Regions from separate parts of the Paenibacillus sp. lzh-N1 genome, predicted to be linked through region 2. Evidence: a T-box and tRNA genes for the amino acid it is inferred to sense, from the RefSeq annotation. Region 2 holds a T-box; the other regions hold tRNA genes.
What was found. The T-box of region 2 lies ahead of argS (arginine--tRNA ligase). A T-box ahead of a tRNA ligase gene usually reads a tRNA of that ligase, here a tRNA-Arg.
Positions count from the first base shown of each region.

Region 1 (3,211 bases), 2.0 Mb from region 2:
AACAACCTTTTTAGCGCCGCCTTTCAAATGTTTCTCAGCAGCTTCTTTAGTTGTGAAGAAACCTGTGCATTCCAGAACGATGTCTACACCCAGGTCTCCCCAAGGCAATTCTTCAGGGTTACGGTTAGCCAAAACTTTAACTTCTTTACCGTTTACTTTGAAGAAACCGTCATGTACTTCTACTTCCCCTTGGAAAGTACCTTGTGTTGTATCATATTTCAACAGATGTGCCAGCATTTTGGAATCTGTCAAGTCGTTAATTGCTACTACTTCAATACCTTCTACGTCTTGAATACGGCGGAAAGCAAGGCGTCCAATACGTCCGAAACCGTTAATACCAACTTTAACTGTCATGAGTGAGTTCCTCCCAAAGTTCGTTTAGTTTAGTTTTATATATTCAAGACAGACCCGAAAGCCCGTCAAGACAACACAATTAAAAAACCTTATCAATCTCTTAAATAACGGCTTACAATCTCGGCAGCAGCGCCTTCGTCGGTGACAAGAATGTCTTCCTGTCCGAAACGCAATACCGCATGAATAGCAGCCGCCTTGCTCTTGCCTCCAGCCACACCTAACACCGTCTCCGTGCGCCTGATGTCCTCCAAACGGAGTCCAAGCGTCAGCATTCTGTGAACAACGACGCCGTCTTCGTTAAAATAATAACCAAACGATTCGGCGACCGCGCCCTCATTGCTGATCTGGGCGAAGGTTTCAGGGTCAAGCTTGCGTCTGTGGGCCATTGCTATGGCGTTGCCTATCCCGTGAATGATAATACGACTTTCTCGAATCAGGCTCAATATATCCTGAATATTCGTATCCTCAAGCAAGGAGTTGTAAGCATGATTGCTGAGCAAATCCGGTACATGGAGCAGACGGTATTGAGCGCCGACCTTGCGAGCCATCGTGGAGGCAATTGTATTTGCCTGCATTTCCATGCTCTCTCCCAAACCCCCGCGTGCCGGTACAAACCATCCGCCTTTAAGCGGGCCGTTAGCAGGTAATGTCAGTTGTTCCGCCACATCTGCAATCGTCGTGCCACCTGTTACAGCGACCACGTCCTCGTCATCCATAACACTCAGCAGCGCCTTTGCGCCAGCACGGCCCAGTTCCTGCTTCGCTAACGGTGAAGCATCCGAATCCCCTGGAACGACAACCACCTTCCTCAAACCGTAGGCTTGACGAATCTGATCCTCCAATTGGGACAGGCCGAACAAGTTGTTCGCAATCGGCTCCAGCTGTTCCAGCAGATCCAGTCCTGCTTTGCTCACCTTCATGCCCACACTCTCAATCTCAATTAGCCCTTGCGCTTTAAGGAGATCAGTCTCAGCGCGCAGTACGCGCTCGGTCATATCCAGTGAAGCTGCCAGTGTTCTGCGTCCAATAACTTCGGACAGCATAATCTGATGCAGGATCGTGTACCTTTTTTTCAAAACATCCATGAGGTCGGGCAGAAGCTGCTTCTGTATTTCTAATATCTTTCGCATGCTTTCCACTCCCGCACACTTCTAAGTTCTGTCTCTATGCTATATCTCTAACTGGTCTTAAAATGTCCCGGGATAACTTTTTAAGTCCCACGTATATCTTACCCAATATTTGCTTCACATGCAAGTCTATCTGAACCTATATTTCTCAACTTTTTATGTGAATATGCGCACGTAATAAAAGCTTGCAATTCAATGCCGTATATCATATAATCATCTTTGTTTCCAATTAATTAGTTAGTTGCTTGTAATGTTCATCTGTGCGCCCGTGGTCCAACGGATATGACGTAGGCCTCCGGAGCCTGAGATCGAGGTTCGATTCCTCGCGGGCGCGTCGTTTTATATGATCGGCTAAATGTTCCATATAATGTTTTTAACCAAAAAGAGCGCTGAGCGCTCTTTTTTTAATCAATAGTTTGACTTTCTTTGACTTTTTGTTTGAAATTGTTTATCATGTGGTTAATACGGTAACAGTTTATAAATAGGGATGTGTAATCGGCATATCCACCAAATCCACTAACGATATTTAAGGGAGGTTTTTTGACGTGAGCTATGTTCCTATGGTAGTAGAACAAAGTAACCGCGGCGAACGCGCCTATGACATTTATTCCAGACTGTTGAAGGATCGCATTATTTTGTTGGGCTCGGACGTCAATGACGTTGTAGCCAACTCAATTATTGCACAAATGCTGTTTTTGGCTGCTGAAGATCCTGAAAAAGACATTCACTTGTATATTAACAGTCCTGGCGGTTCCATCACAGCTGGTATGGCCATTTTCGATACGATGCAATACATTAAACCTGACGTATCTACCATTTGTGTAGGTATGGCTGCTTCCATGGGTGCTTTCTTGCTGAATGCAGGTGCCAAAGGCAAACGTTTTGCCTTGCCAAACAGTGAAATTATGATTCACCAACCACTGGGTGGTGCACAAGGACAGGCAACGGATATCGAAATTCGCGCCCGTCGCATTCTGAAAATGCGTGACAAATTGAACCGCATTCTCGCAGATCGCACAGGTCAACCACTGGAACGCATCGAAAAAGACACAGACCGTGACTATTTCATGTCCGCTGATGATGCCAAAGAATACGGTATTATTGATAAAGTGTTAACTAGCTCCTCTCCAGAAGGTGTATAAGAAAACTTATTTACCTCGGATAGCTGGTAAATCAAAAAGGCTGCCTCGGATATTCGTATCCAGTAGGCAGCCTTTTTGATTTGCTATTTTTTTAAAATATAGGTCATCCAAATTATTGATTTTGTCCCGCAAAAGGCTTTCCGCCCTGAGGCAGCAGTTGAGCGAACGAGTAAGTAAACTCCGGAATTCCATACGCGTATGGAGCATAATCATACAAATCAAACACGATGGTTACTCCACTGTTGGTCACATAAAAATTCTGATCTGCGGCCAACTCTTTAAATTTTTCAAAACCTTCGCCAGCCTGGAGCGCATCAATTTTTTTCTTCAAATCAGCATTCAAAAACTTTTTATAGTTCGGATTTGCCTTCAATACGTCAGACAATTGCAGCAGCTTGCCATCAGCGAGCGAGAACGTGTATCCTTTACGCGCCGTCATACCGTGTGCGCCACCTGTATACGAGTAGTCCTGCATAATCACACTTAGAATACCGTCCTTGTTATAGGCAATTGCAAAATCATTCTCGAAATCATACGGTCTTTCTGCTGTAACCTCTCCCTCTGCCACCATCTTTTTGCCTGCTGCCA
Region 1 covers NZ_CP025696.1:1,498,249-1,501,459, forward strand. The annotation lists gene gap (type I glyceraldehyde-3-phosphate dehydrogenase) at 1-354, opposite strand, end outside; gene C0638_RS06780 (sugar-binding transcriptional regulator) at 447-1,484, opposite strand; tRNA gene C0638_RS06785 (tRNA-Arg) at 1,744-1,815, shown strand; gene clpP (ATP-dependent Clp endopeptidase proteolytic subunit ClpP) at 2,027-2,623, shown strand; gene C0638_RS06795 (PdaC/SigV domain-containing protein) at 2,736-3,211, opposite strand, start outside.
Region 1: it encodes a tRNA-Arg, which carries the amino acid that the T-box ahead of argS (arginine--tRNA ligase) is inferred to sense. The anticodon was not compared.

Region 2 (3,211 bases):
TGTTTAACCCTTTGCATCCATATATGAAGAAGTATGTAGAAAATTACGAAGCTGTACCGATGCTTGAACCTATTTTTGTAAATGGGCAGAAGGTATACGAGCTTCCTGAACTGGATGAAATTCGTGCCTATCATGCATCACAGTTGAAACTGTTTTGGCCAGAATATTTGCGGAAGCTGAACCCTGAAATTTATCGCGTAAATCTTAGTGAGAAGGTATGGGAGCTGAAGCAAAAGCTGATTGACAGCTACATGCAGCCCGAAGTTGAAGAAAAGGAATAATGTGAAGAGGCACCTCATCTATGTATGGGGTGCCTTTTTTGTATCTGCAATGTGTAAATAGGAGCTTATTTATAAATTTCTCTCATTACATGACGCAGCTCAGGGACAATAATGCGTTCCATTGCCAAACGAACGGCTCCGCGGGAGCCAGGCATAGAAAACACAACTGTCTGGCCCACAGTGCCCGCTACAGCCCGGCTTAATATAGCTGCTGATCCAATGTCCTCAGCAAAGCTTAAGTAACGGAAGATTTCTCCAAACCCAGGTAGTTCCTTATCCAGTAGAGAGGAGACGGCTTCATATGTAGTATCACGCGGAGAGATGCCAGTACCACCTGTTAAAAGTACAGCCTCGATGTCTTCATGTGCCGCAGCTTCGGCTACCAACTGCCGGATTCCTTCATAGTCGTCCTTGACGATAACATATCGAACAACCTTGTACCCATTCGTTTCTAGTAGTTCCTTGAGCAGTCGTCCCCCAGTATCGGTTTCCATGGTACGTGTATCCGAGACGGTCACGACCATGCAGTTAACCTGTTGCGGAGATTCCTGTCGGTGCTCCTCTACAGATGTTATATTCATTACAATGTTCACTCCTTGATCAGTGGTTAAGCATACTCTTTTTTTACAATAGAGGAATGATAGACTGGATGCAAGTCAGAAACGAAGGCTAAAAAGTTATGTGATTAATATCCTTGCGCTTACACCTTGGAATATAGTACACTTCCTTACATAAGTCGGGATTTTCTGGGTTTATTTTGTTGAAAGCGCGAACATCAAATGATTAATTTCAAGGTTCAGCGGGTAATAGTACAGCAGGATCAACAACTGGGAGGTAATGTATTATGAATCATTCATACCAAAAATGCGTGGATGCTTGCCTGGAATGTATGAACGCTTGCAATGTATGCTATGTAGCAAGTTTGAAGGAATATGATCTAGCTATGCTGCGTGAATGTATTCGAGTGAGTAGGGAATGCGCAGAGATATGTGGGTTTGCTGCTCAAATGTTGCAGCGCGGAACGGATTTTGCCGAGGAAATCTGTGAGCTATGTGCCAAAGCCTGTGAGGTATGTGCTGCTGAATGCAGCAAGCATTCCCATAATCATTGCAAACATTGTGCAGAAGCCTGCCGTCATTGTGTTGAGGCCTGTCGCCAATTGGTGGCAGTGTAATTACATATACAGAACTAGTCCCTGAAGAGGGAATAAAAGGTTGCTTTCTACTAAATAGGTTTGTATAATGGTGGGAATTAACGTCAAGGAACGGGAGAGTAGCAACGGAACCGTATCATTACAGCGAGCCGGAAAAGGTGGAAGCCGGTATGAAATCCGATGTGAAGCGCACCCGGGAGACGGTTGATCCAACGATAAGAGCTTCTAGTAGATCAGCCCGGCAGACACCGTTATTTGTCAATGGAGTGAAATCGCGATTTTGTGTAAGCTAGCTTTAGCTATACAACCGATTTACGAAGAGTGGTACCGCGGGATATCGAAGTTCTCGTCTCTTGATTATATCAAGAGGCGAGGGCTTTTTTTGTTAGATCTTATAAAAAGAAGGAGAGAGGAACATGTTGTTGATGATTGCTACCCACGCTATTGTAGCTCATACGGGCTTGGAGGAGAAAGAAGTTTTATCTTTATTCGAGGTGCCTCCGCAGCCTGAATGGGGAGATGTGGCGTTTCCCTGTTTTGTGCTGGCTAAAAAATTTCGAAAGTCTCCACAGCATATTGCAATGGAATTGGCAGAGCTAGTAAGCCGTGAAGCGGGTCTAACTGCTTCAGCATCGGGTGCCTATGTAAATATTACATTGGATCGATCTGCTCATATTCCATCGATGCTTGCTGAATTGCGCAAGGCTGAGTTTCTCAAGCCCAATATCGGATATGGACAGCGAGTAGTGATTGATATGTCCTCGCCTAATATTGCCAAACCATTTGGTATCGGTCATCTTCGCTCTACTGTTATTGGTGCCGCCTTGTATCGCATACTTGGTGAAACCGGATATGTGCCGATTAGTGTGAATCATCTAGGGGATTGGGGAACACAATTTGGCAAGCAAATTGCGGCCTATAAAAGATGGGGCAATGAGGAGCAGCTACAACATGATCCGATCGGGGAATCGTTGAAGCTATATGTCCGTTTTCATCAGGAGGCCGAGCATGATCCGTCTTTGGAGGATGAAGGCCGCGAGTGGTTCCGACGTTTGGAGCAAGGGGATACTGAAGCTCAACAACTGTGGGAGTTTTTTGTTGAAGTCAGTCTGGGAGAATTTGACCGTATGTACCAACGTCTTAACATTTCGTTTGACCATGTATTGGGGGAAAGTTTTTACAATGATAAGATGCAGGCAGTTGTTGCCCAATTAAGAGCAAAAGGACTGCTGGAAGAAAGTGATGGAGCACTTGTGGTTCGTCTGGAAGACGAGCAACTGCCGCCGTGTCTTATTTTGAAAAAAGATGGGACTACCATTTATCCCACCCGTGATCTGGCAACAGCGATTTATCGTCATGAAGTGATGAAGGCTGATCGCCTGCTGTATGTCGTTGGCGGGGAACAGAAGTTACATTTCCAACAGGTATTTGCGGTGCTGAAGCATGCAGGGGAGACATGGGCAGAGCAATGTGAGCATGTACCGTTTGGTTTAATGCGGTTTGCAGGCAAAAAAATGTCCACAAGACGCGGCAAGGTGGTGAAACTGGAGGAAGTGCTGGATGAAGCTGTAGCGCGTGCTCAAGACATCATTACGGAGAAAAATCCCAATTTGCTGGAACAACAGGCAATAGCTGAAGACGTTGGCATCGGAGCGATTATTTTTGGCGATTTAAAAAATAACCGTCTGAATGAAGTGGATTTTTCGTTAGAGGAGGCACTGACCTTTGAAGGTGAGACTGGCCCTTATGTGCAGTATACTCATGCGCGCATACGCAG
Region 2 covers NZ_CP025696.1:5,181,480-5,184,690, reverse strand. The annotation lists gene C0638_RS22830 (nicotinate phosphoribosyltransferase) at 1-281, shown strand, start outside; gene C0638_RS22825 (MogA/MoaB family molybdenum cofactor biosynthesis protein) at 347-862, opposite strand; gene C0638_RS22820 (four-helix bundle copper-binding protein) at 1,126-1,455, shown strand; T-box leader at 1,533-1,791, shown strand; gene argS (arginine--tRNA ligase) at 1,851-3,211, shown strand, end outside.

Region 3 (3,211 bases), 2.1 Mb from region 2:
GCACAAGGAAAAAGGATTAACAGGTAAAATTGGCATTACGCTAAACATGGAACATGTGGATGCCGCTTCCGAGCGACCCGAGGACATAGCTGCTGCCGCCAGAAGGGATGGCTTTATTAATCGTTGGTTTGCTGAGCCATTGTTTAACGGAAAGTATCCTGAAGATATGGTGGAATGGTACGGAACGTATCTGAATGGATTGGATTTTGTACAGCCTGGTGATCTGGAGCTGATTCAGCAGCCGGGAGATTTTGTAGGCATTAACTATTATACCCGCAGTATCATTCGAGCAACTAACGACGCCTCATTGCTGCAAGTAGAGCAGGTTCACATGGAGGAGCCAGTAACAGACATGGGATGGGAGATTCACCCTGAATCCTTTTATAAGCTGCTGACGCGGATTGAGAAGGATTTTAGCAAGGGCTTACCCATTCTGATTACGGAAAATGGAGCAGCGATGAAGGATGAACTGGTGAATGGACAGATTGAAGATACCGGGCGTCAGCGCTATATTGAAGAGCATTTAAAGGCGTGTCATCGCTTTATCCGGGAGGGAGGTCAGCTCAAGGGCTATTTTGTCTGGTCTTTCTTTGATAACTTTGAATGGGCCTGGGGATATAGCAAGCGTTTTGGTATTGTACATATCAATTATGAGACGCAGGAACGGACCCCCAAACAAAGTGCGCTGTGGTTCAAGCAAATGATGGAGAAGAACGGGTTTTAAACAGAAAACCAGGTGCAAGTTAGCGATAGCTTCAATTTATGTAGGCCGTCATGCTGTAAAACAGAGCATAACGGCTTTTTAATTTTATAAATCCTTGCGTCAGGTAGGGGATCTATGCAGAAATATCTTGCAAATCCAATATAACAGGGCAGTGGTCACTGCCTGTAATATGGCAATCAATACTCGCATCCATTAATAGCGGACGAAGCCTCTCTGAGACGAGGAAGTAATCAATCCGCCAGCCGATATTCCGTTCCCTCACCTTTGGCATGTAGGACCACCAGGAATAAACATCTGTCCGATCAGGATAAAAATATCTGAAGGTATCTATAAATCCGGCGTTGAGGAGCTGTGACATGCGGTCTCGTTCCTCGGGTGTGAAGCCAGCATTACCGTAGTTGGCTTTGGCATTTTTAAGGTCGATCTCCTGATGAGCCACGTTCAAGTCTCCGCAAATGATGACAGGCTTCTGAGCGTCTAGTTGTTGCAGATAGCTGCGAAAACGGTCTTCCCATTCCAGTCTATATGGCAATCGCGATAAGTCTCGTTTCGTATTTGGTGTGTACACATTGACGAGGTAAAATTTTTCGAATTCTAGTGTAATAGTTCGACCCTCTGGCTCTTCATTTTCTTCAAGTCCATAATGCACAGAGAGCGGCTTGATTTTGGTGAAAATAGCTGTGCCGGAGTACCCTTTTTTCTCAGCGTAATTCCAGTATTGAGCGTATTCCTCCATGTTCTCCATGAGGATTTGTCCTTCTTGAAGCTTCGTTTCCTGTACGCAAAAAATATCAGCATTCGTTTCTTTTAGATAAGTATAAAATCCTTTGGTTACACAGGCTCTTAAGCCATTTACATTCCAAGATATTAATTTCATTTGATTAAACTCCTTACTACTCTACGCAGTCAAGCGGTGTAATGGTATACCCTCGATAAAAGGCTGTCCCAGACAAGCGCTCAAACAGCGCTGCGGAAACAGCCTTTTCTACATTAAAATAGGTTGTAATACGATGCTAGGCTTCAACATCCACAGTGGGTCCTATTTCGCTGGAAAATAAAAAAAGCTTCCTAAATAGGAAGCTTCGGCTATACGTCCCAGGAGGGATTCGAACCCCCGACCGACGGCTTAGAAGGCCGTTGCTCTATCCAGCTGAGCTACTGGGACATAAAATTCAAGCGAATATTAATATATCATATGGATGAAAAAGATACAAGTCTTATTTTGCATATATCGCTTATTTGGGCTCTACACCACATAAATTCAGAATACACATCGTTTTTTTTGCCTTATAAAAGGGTATGTTAGAATACAGGTGAATATGTTGAAGACGAGTGGTTGAACTTCGGCTGCTGTTTCTCATATAATCTACAAATACTTTAGCTTGCGGAGGAGAGGGGGTGCCTTGAAAATAAAGGACTCCAAGGTGACGACAAAAGAAAATAATATCGTATTGTTTCCGAAGACACTGGACTACTATCAAATTCAACTTACGGTGATGCTTGAGAACGAACGTTACGGAGAGGCGATGGGGATGCTGCGTTTTTTGATGCAGTGTCAGGGACAGGAGCAGAAACAATACGATGAATGGAACGCTCTGTTACAATGGCTGGAAGCTGCATTTCCACAGTACGCTGACAGCGGGACGGCAACGGACAATGTGGAAGAAGACGAAGTCAGTGAAGTTGAGTTGGCTCGCCGTCATGCACGCTTTAAGCAGGAACAGGATGCAGGCTACGGTAACAAGCTTTTGCAGATGGCTATGGATCAACCGTTATCCGAACAGACGATTCTAGCTTTGGAACAGCTATCCTACTTGGAACTGCCGGAGATCGACGATGCCTTGCTTCGCTGGATTACTGAACGGGAAATCCATCCTCTTCTCCAATTCCGTGTTCTACAGACAATGAGACGCCGTGGAATAGAAGGGACGATAGAAATCAGACGGGGTGATGAAAAGACGGAAATCGATATTGAAACGGTTCCGTTACAGCCCGATGAGTTTCCAGAGGCGATTATGCGTATTTTGGAACGGGTAGCTGACCAGACTGAAGTGCATGAGCCTACACTATTCTATTTTGCACAGGAGCTATGGTCACAGTTTGTGATGGCAGTGTACGGTACGAAAGATTATAGATCAATGTTGGTGGAAGAGGACGGGATGCCGGATATTTGGGCAGCAGCACTCCATCAGACCGTTTCGGAAAGTTTGAACGGGAACAATAATGAGGAAGAAACCCGCGCTATATATGGCATTACAGATGCACTACGCTTCCGTTTTGAGCAAGCGTATCGGTCGATGCGATTATTCGTCGCGGCGGGAATGAACACTCCTTAATGACCGGAAACGTTTACCTGTTAAAGCATTCAAGGGCTGCTCTTGAAAAAGACAGTAATGTTAGATATACTATAGTGGTTATTTTGTGTGCGTTGATTGTAATGAAAACTAAGTGAAGATTTTGTTGGAGGGGAAAGCATAAAATGAAAGC
Region 3 covers NZ_CP025696.1:3,059,497-3,062,707, forward strand. The annotation lists gene C0638_RS13925 (GH1 family beta-glucosidase) at 1-724, shown strand, start outside; gene C0638_RS13930 (exodeoxyribonuclease III) at 837-1,601, opposite strand; tRNA gene C0638_RS13935 (tRNA-Arg) at 1,816-1,889, opposite strand; gene C0638_RS13940 (hypothetical protein) at 2,128-3,060, shown strand; gene tig (trigger factor) at 3,204-3,211, shown strand, end outside.
Region 3: it encodes a tRNA-Arg, which carries the amino acid that the T-box ahead of argS (arginine--tRNA ligase) is inferred to sense. The anticodon was not compared.

Region 4 (3,211 bases), 2.2 Mb from region 2:
ACGCAGCTCCTTCATCGATGAATAGACGCCGTGTCCGGGGGTGCGTGCAGGCCCAATGATAAAAATTTCTGCCAGTCCCTCGGCGTCTACGGCGGCCTCAACGGCTGGATGCTGGAGCAGTGCTTTGGGTTCGGAGCCAAATACGAATACATCTTCGGTTTGGCTATAAAATAGCGGCTTCACTCCCAGTCGATCTCGTGCCAGAAATACCTGCTCCCGCTCACTATCCCAGACCGCAAACGCAAAAATGCCGTTCAACCGATCTACACAATCGGGGCCCCATTCGATATAGGATTCGAGCAGTACCTCTGTGTCGCATTGTGTACGGAAAAAATGCCCGCGCTGTTGCAGCTCTTTTTTCAGCTCAGGCGCGTTATATATTTCCCCGTTATATACAATCGTATAAGTGATATCCTCAAGCTGCCGGATCATAGGCTGAGCGCCGTTTTCCGGGTCCATTACGCTTAGTCTTCGGTGTCCGAAGGCACACGGGTTGGATATCCAGGTACCCGCAGCATCCGGTCCGCGATCGGAGAGCGTTTGCGTCATATTTAGCAGCAACTCAGATTGATGCATCAAGTCTCCGTTCCACTGTATGAAACCTGTAATTCCGCACATGTCTATTCATCCTCTCTTTGTCGTGTTCATCCAGTGTTGGAATGAATCAAAAACTAAATCCCCAGTTCATCAGTATATATGCCGAAAAGAAGCATAAAATGTCTGTCCGTTCCGAAAACTACAGATGGGGCAACCCGTTTACTCGTGAGGAAGGAGGGAGACAATGTACTACATCAAGGATGCCAAAATACGCCGCTTCACTGAACTTGACGGAGTGCGCTGCGCTGAGGTAGAAGTGCGTCCCGGTGCCGCAGATGACCCGGAACTGCTGGTTTATATCACAGCCTCGAATCAGAAGGATGGTCAGCCTGGCTATGACATGGTAAGGATCATCCGCAATGATGCCGATCTGGAGCTGGATTGGTATGACAATAATCTGCATTCGGCATTTGAGGAAGTGACCGACAAGGCTTTTACTGACTCTACGCACATTACCGCTGGTGAGGAACGGGAAAAATTCAAAAGGGAATTGCTTTCCTATGGGCAGCTTAGTACAGAGTTTGCCAAGGAGTTCGGGACATGAGAATATGGTGTACTATACCTCGGCTTTTGTTGATTTGGGCACCGGCGCCATCGCCGGATCAGCGTGAAAGGAGGGGGAAATCATAGACGGCAAAGCGAAGTATAAGAAAAACAAAGGCAGCAGTTATATTCATAACAATGAGTTCGCGGAAGAAGTGCTGGAGAAAAACGTAAGACATGAAGTACGCAGAAGTCCTAAACGCTTTGGGAATAAATAAGCTACCAGTGAACTAAAGCAACTCATCAAAGTTGATCCCAAAGAAGCCTCCGTATTCGTCAAATTTGCGAATATGGGAGGCTTCTTTTAGAATTAGGCCGCTTCACGCAGCGTCATGATCCCTTTGTAGATGTTATAAACAAAAACGCCGAGATAGACCACTACAAATAGCAGTACAAACCCGATAACTGAACCTGCATGATTGGCAGTGATAATAAAATACACTAGCGGAATCGCCGCAATAATGGGGAAAATGTGCGATAAAATGGCTTTTTTCGCGTGTCCCTGAACATATTCGTCCCGGACTGCAATCCACACAATGACCGGTACCAGAAAAGGTGCGAAAAAAATGCTAAAATAACAAAGTGAAGACAAAAGGCCTTTCACGGATAACCCCTCCTTTTTGGCGTCGTTCTTTGTACATAATACCCCGTTAGCGTCCAAATGATTCCTTTTGCAGCCTGCTTTCCTGTATAATGAAAAAATGCTTTTGACAGTTGGTCAAAATATGATATAATAATTAATGCACTGAATACATAAGGTTTTATTGATTGTTATCTTGTCCCAGTAGCTCAGCTGGATAGAGCAACGGCCTTCTAAGCCGTCGGTCGGGGGTTCGAATCCCTCCTGGGACGTATAGCAAAAGCTTCCTACATGTAGGAAGCTTTTTTGTATCCCGGCAGTATGATTGATTCTGGTTTTATACTGTCGCCTTCTCCTTATGAGCAAAGAATTGCGGCAAATGTTCTTTGTGTGCTTCCAGCAATTCATCCAGTACGGTTTGGGCGATATCTCCGCTTGGAACGAGCGGATTCAGGGTGAAGGCTTGCAGTGCTGTCGCATAGTCACCAGTGACCGCCGCTTCAATGGTCAGCTCTTCCATCGCCTTCATGACTTGCAGCAGGCCCCGCTGTGCTGGTGGGAATTTGCCAAAGTTTACAGGCTCTGCACCATGCGCGCGAATGACACTGGTTACTTCGATGGCGCTATCATAAGGGACATCATCAATCGCACCATTGTTACGTGTACTAACCACCATCAATGTGCCTTTGTTGTTATAAATGGAATTAATGATTTCACAGGCAGCATCGCTGTAATGTGCACCGCCGCGTTTGGATAATTCCTCTGGTTTGTAATCCAGATTCGGGTCTTTGTACAATTCAAACAAACTTTCTTCCAGACGTTTGACGACTTGGCCCCGAGTTCCTTCGTTTTTGGCCTCCTCTAATTCTTCCTTGAGCATGTTGTCGGTCATGTAGTAATACCGATGGTAAGGACAAGGCAGCATTTTCAATTGACGAACCTGATCATACAGGAAGCGCATGTTCTTAATATTTTCAACAACCTTCTCCGGTTTTGCACCAGGTGCGTACAATCCTTCGATGACTTGCTCTGTTAATTCTTCTCCGGTTTTGTCATAAACTTTGTGCCAATGAAGGTGGTTAATTCCTGCAAATTTAAAGAACAGCTCTTCTTCCGATTTGTCCAGCACAGCCGACGCACTCTTAATCGCGCCGATTGGCACATTACATAATCCGATGACTTTATCCCACTTACCATAACGAAGTACCGCTTCGGTGACCATACCCGCAGGGTTGGTGAAGTTAATCAACCATGCATTCGGACACAGTTCTTTCATATCTTCAACGATACTGAGGATAACGGGGATGGTACGAAAAGCTTTGAACATCCCGCCAGCCCCATTAGTTTCTTGACCGATCATGCCGTGTTTTAACGGAATACTTTCGTCCTTAATCCGGGCTTCCAGCAAGCCTACCCGAAATTGTGTTGTGACAAAATCGGCACCCTTCAAGGCTTCCCGACGATCCAGTGTCAAATGTACTTCACAATCAA
Region 4 covers NZ_CP025696.1:3,007,036-3,010,246, forward strand. The annotation lists gene asnB (asparagine synthase (glutamine-hydrolyzing)) at 1-618, opposite strand, end outside; gene C0638_RS13720 (hypothetical protein) at 782-1,141, shown strand; gene C0638_RS13725 (magnetosome magnetite crystal formation protein family) at 1,451-1,744, opposite strand; tRNA gene C0638_RS13730 (tRNA-Arg) at 1,919-1,992, shown strand; gene C0638_RS13735 (6-phospho-beta-glucosidase) at 2,058-3,211, opposite strand, start outside.
Region 4: it encodes a tRNA-Arg, which carries the amino acid that the T-box ahead of argS (arginine--tRNA ligase) is inferred to sense. The anticodon was not compared.